2 regions of the Paraburkholderia sp. ZP32-5 genome follow, and region 1 is predicted to be linked to the other one. Evidence: predicted binding sites of a transcription regulator. Region 1 holds the regulator's gene; the other holds the start of a gene.

Region 1 (7,226 bases):
AGAACATGAAAAAGTCGTACGACGGTGCGAGCGCCGTCACGACCATCGCAAGGCTCGCGAACGCGAGACCCGCGAGCACGATGATCGGTAAGCCGAGCAGCATCGACGGAAAATTCGCGTAGCCGAGCGCGCCGGCCACCAGCATGATCGCCGCGCCCGACAACACCGATTTGCTGGCCGCCCACACCACCTCGCCGAGCACGATGTCGCCGAGCGTCAACGGCGTATGCATGATCGCTTCCCACGTGCGCTGCACGTGCATGCGCGAAAAGCCCGAATACATCGACTCGAAACTCGCCGACATCATTACGCTCGACGCCACCGTGCCCGCCGCGAGAAACGAGATGTACGAGACGCCGTCGACGTGACCGACCATCAGTCCGAGCCCGAAGCCGAGACCGAACAGATAGATCATCGGGTCGGCGAGATTGCCGAACATCGATGCGATCGCGAGCTTCTTCCACACCAGATAGTTGCGCCGCCATACCGCGATCCAATTCACCGCGTTGGCGGGGAAGGCGGCGAACGGCTCTTGTGCCGATGGCGTGCCGTCGTGGGTTTCGTAGGTGCGTGCGTCCATGATTGACTCGCGGTTTGGCCGGCTATTGCGGGAGTGCTTGTGGAGTTGGTTGAGGTGCCGTTTGAGGTGCGGCTAGCTGGCTATTTTCCGCCGGCGTTTCGTGCGGTTTTCGCTTGCAGCGGTCCGCGCGGTGTATCGACATATAGGCGAGCGCGTCTTCGCCGCCGATTCCGATTGCCATTCCGATGTGTGCTCCCGTGCGCATTGTCAGTCCTGCATCTCGCGGCCGGTCAGCCGCAAAAATACGTCCTCGAGATTCGCGGGCCGATGCAGATAGCGTAGATCGGCGCGCTGTTTGAGTCGCGCATGCACGGGCTGCGCATCGTTCACGTAGCAGAACAGTGTCTCGCCGCTGATCTCGGCCCGCTCGACGAGCGGCGCGAGTTCGTCGCGCAACGCCAACGGATCGGGGCCGTAGATCTCGATCACATCGCAGCCGATTTCGGACGCGATCAGCTCATTCGGCGCACCCTCGGCGATCTTGCGCCCTTCCTCGATCACGCACAGCCGGTGACAGAGCCGCTCCGCCTCTTCCATGAAGTGGGTGGTCAGCAGAATCGTTTTGCCGCGCGTGAGCAATGAGCGCAGCCGTTCCCAGATCAGATGACGCGCCTGCGGATCGAGCCCGGTGGTCGGCTCGTCCATGATCAGTACGTCCGGATCGTTGATCAGCGCCCGTGCCAGCGTGAGGCGCCGTTTCATGCCGCCCGACAACTCGCTCACGCGCGCGTCCGCCTTGCTTTCGAGGCGCGCGAATTCGAGTAGATCCGGCACCCCCGCGCGGCATTGCGCGGCGCTCAGGCCGAAGTAGCGGCCGAACACGAGCAGGTTTTCGCGCACCGTGAAATCGGGATCGAGGTTGTCGAACTGTGGCACCACGCCGACGCGCGCCCGTGCGATGCGCGCGCGGCCGGGTATCGATTCGCCGCATAGCCGGATCGTGCCGGCGTCAGGCGCGGCGATGCCGAGCAGCATGCGCAGCGTCGTTGTCTTGCCCGCGCCGTTGGGGCCGAGCAGGCCGAAGCATTCGCCGGCATTGACATGGAATGACAAACCGTCGACGACCGTCTTTTCGCCGTAGCTTTTCCTGACCTGGTGGAATTCGATAGGGGCAGCGGACATGGATCGATCGGGGCTCCGGCGAAACGGCTAACGCGCGCGATAGGGATGCGGGAGTGCATTGTCGGAATGCTCGCGCAAGCCACTCATTCTAAGGTATTGGCCATTGACGCGAGTCGACGTCCGGGAACGGGTTATGCGTGTGATTCCGGTGCGGGTGTTGATGGCTGTGCGGGCCACGCGGCGCGTGGTCGTGTTCACGCGTTCACGACGGCGAGTCCACGTCGTCGAAGGCGAATCGGCGTATCACCCGTTGCCGAGTCAACGTTCGGCCATGAGGTTTTGCATTGCCGCATCCTTGTGCAGCACCGCGGGATTTTGCCCAACGCTTGTGCGAATCGGATCAGTCGCCCCGACCCCGCACCTGGCGTTTTCCATCTCTTGCAAGCCGAATTGCGGCGCACCATGATTGATTCAGACCGCGCTTTCCGCGCGAACGGAGAAAAACGATGGCGAGCTACCAGAAAATCCTGCTGTGTTACGACGGCTCGCGCGAAGGCCGCAAAGCACTGCGTTGCGGCGCCGATCTGGCGTTGGATCTGAAGGCGGAAACGCATCTGCTGTCGGTCGTCGACATGCGTTCGAGTATTGCGCAAAGCGCGGGTCTGCTAACCGACGTCGCCTGCGGCAGTTTTGAAAAAACCGCCCGTGAGATTCTGCAGGAAGGCGTGAACTGGCTGACCGAGCGTGGCGTGAGCGCGCAAGGGCACTTCGCATTCGGTCATCCGATCGACGAGATCGCCAATCTCGCCAATGAACTGCAAGTCGATCTCGTGGTGGTCGGCCATCGCTGCCGGACCGGCTTGTCGCGTTGGTGGATGGGGGCTGGCAATACGCCGCTGCTCGATCGGATTTCGTGCAGCATCCTGGTGGCCTGTTCGTCCGGACAGGAACAGCAACAGGCCGCCGCTGCGTGATCGAGCGTTACTGCGTCGGGTGTTGCCGCATCGGGCGTTGCCGTATTTGCCACATCCGCTACATCCCATACCGCATTGTGTTCTCGCGTGACTGAGCGTCGCTGCTCAGCCACGCATCATCCTTCCCGCCAAACCACCCGGTCACTCGTTCAGATTGATTGCGGCGAGCTTCCACGTAACGAGCCCCTCGCGCTGAAAGACCGCCGAGTAATTCGTATTGCCTTCGCCGCGCCGAAACGTGATGACGAATTCGTTGAGGCTGCGATAACCGGCCGTGCTTTGGCGCGCGGGCGGAGCCGAATTCGCGGCCGGCGCCGCTGGGGCTTCGCTGCCAGTGGAGGCTTGCGGGGCCGCCGGCTGCTCACCCGGGGTGCCGCGCGGCGGCATGCCGTTCAGCAAGGCCGCGACGCCGTCTGGTGTCGCATACGCATCGACGAGCGGACCGATCAGCGTCACGCCGATGACCGCGCCAATGGTTGCCAGCTTGTTACCGCCATCCGCTTCGAGCCGGTGCGTCAGCATGTCGGCCACCTGCTGCTTGAGGCTGGCGCGCAACGCGGGAAAGTCCACGTACTGGTTGACCGTTTGCACGTCTCGCGCGTCGGCCGCGCGTTTGAGATTGTTGACCGCGAGATAGGGCGATGCATAAACATAGCCCAGTGCGGCAATCACGATGACCACGATCAGCGTGATCAGCAGTGGCCGGGTGGCGCTGCCCTGGATGCGTTTCGGAATGCGCTTCGAAGTGCGTTTCTGAACTTTCATCGGATGGGACTCCCCGGTCGGTTGTGATCCAGCATGGACCACGGCGAGGTCGAAACGATCCCATACGACACGAATATCCAGGCACTGGAACTTCACCCGGGATCCGCTCAGGCTTCGCTCACGCTTCGAACACCGCGCCGTGCATGTTGGCTTCGTCGGCAATGCAACGATCGATCATACGACATACCGCGTCGACCGTACCCACCATAATCAACCGCGACGGTCCGTGGTAGACCCGCACCGGCGCGCGCCGGGCCGGCTCGGCCATGTTCAGGCCCGCGTTCAGCGACACGCGCGCGAATGCCGGCAACGACGACGGCAGGCCCGCGGCTTCCGTGGGCTCGTCGAACAACGACGGCGTGTGAGCCGCGGGCGCTTCGATCGGTGAGCAGGGTGTGAGCTTGCGCAGATGGCGCAGACGGCCGAACTGGCGAAAAGGCAGCAGGCGGGCAAGGCGTTCCATGAATCTCTCCAGGCGATGCGACGTGAATGCGGCTTGGGTGGGACAAACCGGTGCGGGCGGTTCGGCGGATGCAACCGGGAATCAGAACTCGCCCGGGCGGATCAGCCCAACCGCGATGCCTTCGAGCGCGAAATCCGCGCTGCCGGTTTCCACGAAGATGTTGTCGTAATCGGGGTTCTCGGCGATCAGCTCGATACCGTTCGGCCGGCGCTTCAGGCGCTTGACCGTCACGTCGTCGCCAAGCCGCGCAATGATGATCTGGCCGTCCTTCGCTTCGCTGCGCTTTTGCACCGCGAGCAGGTCGCCGTCGAGAATGCCCGCGTCGCGCATCGACAGGCCGCGCACTTTCAGCAGGTAATCGGGCTTGCTCGAGAACAGCGCCGGGTCGCACGCGTAGTGCTGCGAGATATGTTCCTGCGCGAGGATCGGACTACCCGCCGCGACCCGCCCGATTAGCGGCAGCGACAACTGCATCAGGCTTGCATGCGGCAGCGTGAACTGATGCGGCGCCTCGTCCTGGCCGGTCAGCAGCCGAATGCCGCGCGATGCGCCGGCCGCGAGTTCGATCACGCCCTTGCGAGCCAGCGCGCGCAGATGTTCCTCCGCGGAATTGGCCGAGCTGAAGCCGAGTTCGGCGGCGATTTCGGCGCGCGTGGGCGGAAACCCGGTGCGCTCGATCGCGCGGCGGATCAGTTCGAAAACCTGCTGCTGTCGTGCGGTGAGTTTTGTCATGGCCACTGTATGTATGAACAGGTGACTGTATTTTTATACAGTATTCGGCGCAATTCAAGCTTTACTTTAAGTTCGTCGTGACGACCGCGCCGCAGCGTCGCTGATGGGCGTCATCACAGCCTTTCTGGCGCCTCAGCAGCAGATATCTCTGCCGTTACCACTTTTGCGTATAAAAAAATGAAGAAACATTATTTTTAACTATGAAGGCGGATCGATAGACTGGCCTCCGGCTTGGCGCTCATGTGCACGTGACCGCGACGCAAAACAACATCAGACGCTCATCAGCGGATCATCACGCGGAGAAAAGTTGACATGAACCATCGGCATACGGGGCTTGCGGCACGGGGCAGGAAACTCATCGCGGCACTCGCCGTCGGCGCGGCAGGCGCGCTCGGCCTCGTCGGCGCAAGCGGCACGGCGCACGCCAACACGACGCTGCTGAACGTTTCCTACGATCCGACCCGCGAGCTGTATCAGGACATCAATCAGGCGTTCGGCAAGGAATGGAAGGCGAAGACCGGCGAGACGGTCACCTTCAAGCAGTCGCACGGCGGCTCGGGCGCGCAGGCGCGTTCGGTGCTCGATGGGCTGCAGGCCGATGTCGTGACGCTCGCGCTCGCCTACGACATCGACGCGCTCGCGAACAAGGGTCTCGTCGACAAGAACTGGCAGAAGCGCCTGCCCGATAACGCGTCGCCGTACACGTCGACGATCGTGTTCCTCGTGCGCAAAGGCAATCCGAAGCACATCAAGGACTGGGACGATCTGGTGAAGCCGGGCGTGTCGATCGTCACGCCGAATCCGAAGACCTCGGGCGGCGCGCGCTGGAACTATCTGGCCGCGTGGGCCTACGCCGAACATCAGCCGGGCGGCAATGCGCAGAAGGCGAAAGAGTTCGTCGGCAAGCTCTACAAGAATGCGGGCGTGCTCGATTCGGGCGCGCGCGGCGCGACCACCAGCTTCGTGCAGCGCGGTATCGGCGACGTGCTGATCGCGTGGGAAAACGAAGCGTTCCTGTCGCAGAAGGAGTTCGGCGCCGACAAGTTCGAGATCGTCGTGCCGTCGGTGAGCATCCTCGCGGAGCCGCCGGTCGCGGTGGTCGACAAGGTCGTCGATAAGCACGGCACGCGCAAGCTCGCCGAAGCGTATCTGAACTTCCTCTATAGCGAGGAGGGCCAGGAGATCGGCGCGCGCAACTTCTATCGTCCGCGCTCGACCAAGGTGCCGGCCGAGCTGACCGCGAAGTTTCCGAAGCTGAAGCTGTACACGATCGACGATTCGTTCGGCGGCTGGGCCAATGCGCAGAAGACCCATTTCGCGGACGGCGGCGTGTTCGATTCGATCTACCAGCCGCAGTGACGGGCAGGGCGCCGGGGTCCGGACACCGCAAATTCGGACATCGGCGGCGGGACGCGGGAAGCGTGGCTTCCCGCCAGTTTTTTCCGGCGCGCTCGCGGGAGCGCGCTGTCGACTGGCCGGATCCCCCGGCTAGCCGCGCAAGCAGGCATCAACCTGATCACAGAGTATCGAGCATGACGACGTTGACCTTCCGCAAGCCGAGCGCGTTGCCCGGCTTTGGCCTGACACTCGGCATCACGGTGGCTTATCTGAGCCTCGTGGTGCTGATTCCGTTGGCGGCCACCTTTCTGAAGACCGCGACGCTCGACTGGCCGCAGTTCGTGCGCGCGGTCAGTTCGCCGCGCGTCCTCGCGTCGTATCGGCTGACGTTCTTCTCCGCGCTCGGCGGCGCGCTGATCAACGCGGTGTTCGGCTTTCTGGTCGCGTGGGTACTGGTGCGCTACACGTTTCCGTTCAAGCGCATCGTCGATGCGGTGGTCGATCTGCCGTTCGCGCTGCCGACCTCGGTGGCCGGTATCTCGCTGGCGGCCGTCTATGCGGGCAATGGCTGGATCGGCCAGTTTCTCGAACCGCTCGGCATCAAGATTGCGTTCACGCCGGCCGGTGTGCTGGTCGCGCTGACCTTCATCGGTTTGCCGTTCGTCGTGCGCACGGTGCAGCCGGTGCTCGAAGAGTTCGAGCGCGAGCAGGAAGAGGCCGCCGCGTGCCTCGGCGCGTCGCGTTGGCTGACGTTTCGCCGCGTCGTGTTGCCGGCCGTGTTTCCGGCGCTGCTGACCGGTTTCGCGCTCGCGTTCGCGCGCGCGCTCGGCGAATACGGCTCGGTGATCTTTATCGCCGGCAACGTGCCGATGAAATCGGAAATCACGTCGCTGCTGATCATCACGAAGCTCGAACAGTACGACTACGCGGGCGCGACCGCGCTTGCGGTGGTGATGCTGGTCGTGTCGTTCGTGATGCTGCTGCTGATCAATACACTGCAGTGGTATCTGCAGCGGCGCACGAGCCGTGGTGGAGCGGGGCCGGCGCCGGCTGCCGTCACGCCTGTCGCGGCCGTCGGTGGAGGTGCGCAATGAGCCGCGCCACGACTCAACCGAACGCCGCGCGCCGCCCCGATCCGGTCACCGAGCGGGCCGCCGTGCGCTGGCTGCTGACCGGCGTCGCGCTGCTGTTTCTCGCGCTGTTTCTGGTCGTGCCGCTCGCCGCGGTGTTCTATCAGGCGCTGAACAAGGGGCTGCGTTTCTACTTCGAAGCGCTCGCCGATCCGGACGCGCTGTCCGCAATCAAACTGACG
Region 2 (7,226 bases), 420 kb from region 1:
TGAGACCGAGACTCGCGTAGTCGTCGACGATCTCACGATGCTCGCTGGCCGGCGGCAGCGCGAGCGACGCTTCGGCAATCGGCGCATCGCGCAGCAGCTTCGGTACCGTGTGCTGCGCGGTCACGGCCCACCACGCCTCGCGCCGATGACCCGCGATGCTGGCCAGCGCATTCGCCGCGGCCAGCGCCTCGAGATCGCGCCGCGTCAAGGCCGCGCGACGCGCGAGATCGTCGACGGCCGCAAACGGCGCGGCGCGGCGGGCCGTCATGATGCGCTCGGCGGCCTCCTGCGCGAGCCCCTTGATCAGGTGCAGACCAATGCGCACCGCCGGCCCGCGCGCGCCATAGGTAGCCGACGGCTGGAATATGCGCGCGGTCCGGCGCCGCGCGGCGAGCCGGACCGTCCGGCTCGCTTTCAGATGCGGTAAGGACAGATTGCGCAGTTGCTGCGCGGACAGCACCGCGTACTGACGACGCAGCCGGGTCTCGTCCGCCACGATTCGCTGTCCTTCGGCATCGCGCCGCTCGAAGGTCGACTCCCAGTCGCTCACGCTGACATCGGGCGGCCGTATCTTGACGCCATGACGCTTCGCGTCCTGCACCAGTTGCGACGGTGAATAAAAACCCAGCGGCTGGCTGTTCAGCAAACCCACCAGAAAAGCGGCCGGCTCATAACGCTTCAGCCACGCGCTCAGATAGACCAGCAACGCGAAGCTCGCCGCGTGACTTTCGGGAAAACCGTATTCGCCGAAGCCTTCGATCTGTTTGCAGATGCGGTCGATAAACGACTGCTCATAGCCACGCGCCAGCATCCGATCGGTCAGATCCTTCTGATACTTCGAGAGATTGCCTTTGCGCCGCCAGGCGGCCATCGCGCGCCTGAGCTCGTCGGCCTGCTCGCCCGTATATTCCGCCGCGACCATCGCCAGATGCATGACCTGCTCCTGGAAAATCGGCACACCGAGCGTGCGTTCAAGCACTGGCCGCAATTCTTCCTTCGCGTAATCGATCGGTTCGAGCTTCTGTTTGCGGCGCAGATACGGATGCACCATGCCACCCTGAATCGGCCCCGGCCGCACGATCGCCACTTCGATCACAAGGTCGTAGTACTCGCTCGGCTTCAGACGCGGCAGCATGCTTTGCTGCGCGCGCGATTCGATCTGGAACACGCCGATCGTGTCCGCATGGCCGCACATCTCGTAGACGCCACGATCCTCGCGCGGGATGTCCTGCATCCGGAACCGCGGAAAACCGCGACGCAACGCGACGAACTCGAGCGCGCGACGAATCGCCGACAGCATGCCGAGCGCAAGTACGTCGACTTTCAGCAGCTTGAGCGCGTCGATATCGTCCTTGTCCCACTCGATCACGCTGCGGTCCTTCATCGACGCGTTTTCGATCGGCACGAGCCGCGACAATCGATCCTTCGCGATCACGAAGCCACCGACATGTTGCGACAGATGCCGCGGAAAATTGCGCAGCTCCCTGGTGAGCCGGATCAGATTCTGCGTGATATGCGAGCTCGCATCGAAGCCTGCTTCGGCCAGATAGGCAGCCACCGCGTCGGGCCCATCCCACCATTGCTGCGACTTGCTGATCCGCTCGATCAGCGACGCTTCGAGACCCAGCGCCTTGCCGACGTCTTTCAGCGCGCTGCGCGCGCGATAGGTGATCAGCGATGCCGTCAGCGCCGCGCGATGACGACCGTACTTCGCATAGATGTACTGGATCACCTCTTCGCGCCGTTGATGCTCGAAGTCGACGTCGATATCGGGCGGCTCGTTGCGGGCGCGCGAGATGAATCGCTCGATCAGCATGTTCATGCTGACCGGATCGATTTCCGTCACATGCAGGCAGTAGCACACGATCGAATTCGCCGCCGACCCTCGCCCCTGACACAGGATGTTTCTGGAGCGCGCGAAACTCACGATATCGTGCACCGTCAGAAAATATTTTTCGTATTTCAGATCGGCGATCAGGTTCAGCTCTTTCTCGATCTGCTGGATCCGCTTCAGGTCGAGGCCGCCCGGCCAGCGCTCCATCGCGCCGGCCATGACCAGCTTGCGCAGATAGCTCGGCGGCGACTCGCCCCGGGGTACCAGTTCCTCCGGGTATTCGTATTGCAGCTCATCGAGCGAGAAGCGGCATAACGCGGCGATGCGCAGCGTCTCTTCGAGCGTATCACTCGGATACAGCTTGCCCAGCCGCACACGCGTGCGCAGATGCCGCTCCGCATTGGCCTCCAGCGCATAGCCGCAGGCCGATAGCGGCGTGCCGAGACCGATCGAGGTCAGCGTATCCTGCAGCGGCTTGCGCGAGCGCGTGTGCATCAGCGCGCCTCCCGCTGCGACGAGCGGCAAACCGCTCTCTTTGGAAAGCAGTCGCAACGCGTCGATCTGAAGATCGTCGCTGCCGGTTTGCCAGAGCTCGAGCGCGATCCATGCACGCCGCGCCGCGAACGACGCCAGCCAATGCGCGCAACGCAGCGTGTGCGACAGCGTCGCCGTGCGTTGCGGCACGAGCAGCAGCACGCAATCGGGCAGTCCTTGCAGATGCTCGAGATGCGGCAGCGAGGCGGTGAAATCTTCCGGACCGAGGCGATAGCTGCCTTTGTCCGCACGCGAGCGCGCGAGCGTGATCAGCTCGGCAAGGTTGCCATAGCCGTTGCGATTGATGGCGAGCGCAACCAGCGTGCAGAAGGGCTTGCCGTCGGCATCGGTCAGATTGAATTCGCTGCCGATGATGAGGTGAGGGACCGGCTTTGATGGTTTGCTGTTGGGGCCTTCATTGAGGGATTCGTTGGCGGTTTCGTTAGTGGCTTCGTTAGCGCCTTCCTGCGTGGCTGGCTCCGACGGCAAAGACGCGCTGATGGCGTCTTCCGGAGAGGCTTCGGCTTGTGTGGCCTGGCGGCGGGCCTTTTCTTCGCGCTCCTTCCGTTCGCGTTCCTGTTCTTTCGCGATGTCCTTTACCGTCGTATGAGCGCGCACGACGCCAGCCAGCGAACATTCGTCGGTAATCGCGAGCGCGCTGTAGCCGCACGCCATCGCCCGCTCAACAAGCTCATGCGGCTGCGAAGCCCCGCGCAGGAACGAGAAATTGGTCAGGCAATGCAGCTCCGCGTACGCCGGCAGGTGCGCCGCGAATGTCTGCTGCGAGAAGGACGGTTCAGGCATCTTCATCGCATTCAGCCGAACAGACCCTGCAAATACCACTCGCCGTTGACCCGCTCGCGATACACCCAGAACATGTGGCCGCGATCGTCGGCCGCGATGTAGTAATCGCGCGCGACGGGATTGCCGTCCCACCACCCCGCTTCGATTCGCTCGGTACGCGTGAGCATTTTCAGCGGCCGGCGATAGATCGGCCGCTGATCACGCATCATCAGACGCAACGGCTGATCGAGCAGCCAGAGCGGACGAGGTTGCGAAGGCAACTCGCTGTCGGGGAGATCTTCGGGCACGGCCTGGACATTGGGCTCGGGTTGCGCCGTCGCCGAAGCGTTCGCCGTGCCGGCCGGCGCGGATGAGGCTGAGCGGTCGTGTGCCGATGGCTCACTGCCCTCACGCTCTTCTTGCGCGGCATTGCGCAGTTCATCGGTAAGCCAGGTCTTGTCCGCCTTGACCTTGGCGCGGCTCTTCGCGGGCGCGCGCTGTCTGCGTGAAAACGCCTGCGCCTCGTAGGCTTCCACGCGCATGGACCGCTCCGGACGATGATCGTCCTGCACCGACATCTGCAGCACGTTCTCGGGCCCTAGCCGCGCGCTCAGCCGTTCGAGCAGCCGCGCGAGAGAATCGCCGTCCGACTCCGGCATCGGAAACAACGTGTCCGAGCGCCCGGCATGGTCGACGATCTGATCCGCTACCAGCTTCAGTTCGATGACGGGCGCCGCCAGCACTGTCTGGTTCAGCTTTTCCCTCAACAGCCAGATCAGATGCTCGGCATCGCGTGACGGTATCGCCCACGCGACCTTCAGACTCGATGTCTTCGACGCATGGCGCGACGCCAACTCATGCTCGAACAGCAACGTATAACCGCTGAGCGCCGCATGATGCGCATTCAGCCAGCCGGCCAGCTGCACGATCAACCGGCGCGCGGCGAACAGCAGCGCATCGGCGTTATCGACTCGCGACGGCAACTCCAGTTGCGCATGAAACGACGCTGGCGCGCGAAACGATTCGCGTGGATCGGCCCGCGTGCCGTACGCCTGCGCAAGCAGATCCAGAATGCCGCCGCCGAACCGGCGCACGATGCCGGACCGAGGCAAGCCGCGCAAGTCGGCGAGCGTCGCGCAGCCGACATGCGAGAACGCATCGCGATGCGCCTGCTCGACCGGCAGCAGTGAGACGGGCAACCCATCGAGCACATGTGCGAGCGACGCCGCCTTGACTACATGCCAACGGCGCCCCTGCCGGCACGCGCGCGCCTGGGCCAATAGCCACGCTCCCCAGGCGGTCGGTGCACAGGCAATGCGCGCCACATAACCGAATGCCGCCACCGTGGCCGATACCCGCGACAACAGCGCGCGCAAGCCGCCGAACAGGCGCAGGCCGGAGCCGACTTCCAGCAGCAGCGTGTGTGCGTCGGCGAGTGACACCTTGGGCGTGTAGCTCAGCAAAGCCAGCGCAATCGCTTCGAATGCCTGGGTTTCACGGGCGGCATCGGCGGCAAGCAGCGTCAAACCGGGTGCCAGCGCCAATGCGTACGAGCGCGAGTGCCCAACCTGAACGCCGGCACGCAAGGCGTCGAGATCCGGCATCAGGATGTGTGCATGATCGGCTAGCGCATAACAGCTTCGCTTGTCTGGAGCCGTGGCAACTCGAGGCTGAGCGGTGACGTCACGCGGATCAGGCCGGTTCGGCTTCGCGGGTGAACCATCCGGAGCGAGTGCGAACGGTTTCACTGCTTCCAGCGGCAATAGCGGTAAGGTGACTGCGATCCACAACATGTTTGATCTCTGCGCGTTGATGACTGCCACTTCCGCCTTCCGGCAACACCACGCTCTGTAAAGGCAGAACGAGATGAAGAGGCTCGGCCAGCGGTGGTCCGCGGCGCTTGAAGATGTCGATCGACAGACCGATTTCCTGCAGCCACTGGCGGCGATTGATCGTCTCCGCGTTGGCTGGCAACAGCGGTTCGCAGATCATCCGCAAAGGCGCCGGTGACGATTGCGAGGCCGCCGCCACCGGGCGGATCAGGAATGCGAGCGCTGCCGACTCCTGAGCCGCCACCTGCAAGCGCCGGACCTTGTCGGCACGCGCACTCGGCAGCCAGACCAGCAGCGCGCCGATACCGTCCTGCTTCAATGCCTGAGTGGCAGCCCAAAGCGCCTGATCCTCCGTCGAACGCACCCATAGCACGCGCCCGATATCGATCCCCCATGCCTGCAACGCCGCGACACAGGGTTGATAGGGAGGCGCGACGAGCATGACGTACCGACCGGCCTGTTGTGTCAGATGACGAAGCGCATGAGCCAGCAGGCGCACCTCTCCTAGTCCGCAGTGCTCGATTAGCAGCTCCGTCAGACCACCCGCAGACCAGCCTTGCCCCGGCAACAACCGATCCAGCGCGGCATAGCCACTGGAAATCACACGCGAGTCCGAGCCGGCAAGCTCGTTGCCTTGCCATATCTGACGCTGTAGTTGCGATGACAATGTGGTCGTCGCTAACCGAATCGCTGTGGCCATGGACACACTCTTTGATCGATAACGCTCCGCCTCTGTTGGATGTAGACGCCTTGTCTCGACTGATACCATCGAAAACAAGCATCAGCAGGCAAACAAGGAACGTGCGGTTTTTGCATACAAATATCGCTGATATGCAGCTAACTTCTTGCAGTCGGGAGATTAATGGGGCGCGTTTAGTGGCTCGAAATACTGTATATTTATACAGTATTCTATGGCGAATGTTAAGAGTGAGGAAAGGTGAATGGAGAAGGTACTGCTGATGTGATCGACGTCAGCGCTATCGATGCGATGGGGGGCGTGTTGCGATGCACGCCAGCGTTGCGATGCTGATGCTACGAGGCCGCGGGAAAACCAAACGAGTCTATCGTGTGATGCGCATGCGCGATTTGCGGCTTCTCAGAGACCTACAAGGTCGCTCATCACGCGGCGGCATGACGGCAAAGTGGCTGTGCCCAGTTACCTGGCCGAAGCGGGCTTCGGCTCGATGAGCCGCGAGGAGTTCCATGCCGCGGACCGTGCCGCGGCATCCGTATTCGGCGCCGGACGGGAACACAATGCGTGGAAGCTCGATGACGCGGAGTTCGCTCTGTTTGCATCGATCGCGACGAACTACGACCGGCAGTTGCGTCACGCGCCGCTATGGGCGATCACGGAGGCGAGCGAACGGCTCGACCGGCTTATCATCGGCAGATCCGATTCGGCCCCGGTGCGCAAGCAGGCTTGACGGGCGTGGATATCTGCTGACCGGCGCTAGAACGAAGAAATATTCTGGCTCGACGTCGTAACATCTGGCCGACGTGATGAGACAGGAGCGTCGGAGATGGCTCTGGAACTGACCGTTTTCCAGATTGCCCGGGAAGGGCTGCGATCCGGCACATCCGGAGTGTCGTCCGGCGTTATGCCCGCGCTTCCTGCGCCCGTAAACGCAGAAACCCCACCGCTGGGGGTGGGGTTTCTGACATGAGGGGAGCCTGACGATTACCTACTTTCACACGGGCAATCCGCACTATCATCGGCGTGGAGTCGTTTCACGGTCCTGTTCGGGATGGGAAGGGGTGGGACCGACTCGCTATGGTCATCAGGCATGACGGGTTGCTGCGTCGCTGGGGGTTGGAGTCAACCGGTGAGCGCCACAGCCAATCGGGAAGAAGCGTAAAGGATTCGTGTGTGAATCGTGTTGGGGGGTTGTGTTGGTTCTGGCACAACACTGATCTCAACCGTGCGTCCTGTCACCTCCTGTGGAGGTTCGTATCCCCTTCGGGGATCGGACATCCGTAAGTGCTGAAGCACTAACGGTTGTCGAGACACACCTGTTATAGGATCAAGCCTTACGGGCAATTAGTATCAGTTAGCTCAGTACATTACTGTACGTGCACACCTGACCTATCAACGTCCTGGTCTTGAACGACCCTTCAAGGGGCTTAAAGCCCCGGGGATATCTCATCTCAAGGCGAGTTTCCCGCTTAGATGCTTTCAGCGGTTATCTCTTCCGAACATAGCTACCCGGCGATGCCACTGGCGTGACAACCGGTACACCAGAGGT

What was found. Region 1 encodes LexA, which represses DNA repair genes until DNA is damaged. Its sites were predicted from a motif close to ACTGTATNNNNATACAGT; they were not measured.
Region 2: a site for LexA is predicted at 5,872-5,889, ahead of imuA (translesion DNA synthesis-associated protein ImuA). Genes of this name have one in related genera too.

The regions. Positions count from the first base shown of each region.
Region 1 covers NZ_JAJEJP010000001.1:1,840,418-1,847,643, forward strand. Annotated here, with positions in the region: gene L0U82_RS07765 (ABC transporter permease) at 1-580, opposite strand, end outside; gene nodI (nodulation factor ABC transporter ATP-binding protein NodI) at 788-1,702, opposite strand; gene L0U82_RS07775 (universal stress protein) at 2,149-2,616, shown strand; gene L0U82_RS07780 (DUF2939 domain-containing protein) at 2,758-3,381, opposite strand; gene L0U82_RS07785 (hypothetical protein) at 3,500-3,844, opposite strand; gene lexA (transcriptional repressor LexA) at 3,926-4,576, opposite strand; gene L0U82_RS07795 (sulfate ABC transporter substrate-binding protein) at 4,889-5,935, shown strand; gene cysT (sulfate ABC transporter permease subunit CysT) at 6,109-7,008, shown strand; gene cysW (sulfate ABC transporter permease subunit CysW) at 7,005-7,226, shown strand, end outside.
Region 2 covers NZ_JAJEJP010000001.1:1,421,328-1,428,553, reverse strand. Annotated here, with positions in the region: gene L0U82_RS06100 (error-prone DNA polymerase) at 1-3,178, opposite strand, end outside; gene L0U82_RS06095 (Y-family DNA polymerase) at 3,184-4,944, opposite strand; gene imuA (translesion DNA synthesis-associated protein ImuA) at 4,844-5,683, opposite strand; gene L0U82_RS06085 (hypothetical protein) at 6,126-6,407, shown strand; rRNA gene rrf (5S ribosomal RNA) at 6,653-6,766, opposite strand; rRNA gene L0U82_RS06075 (23S ribosomal RNA) at 7,001-7,226, opposite strand, start outside.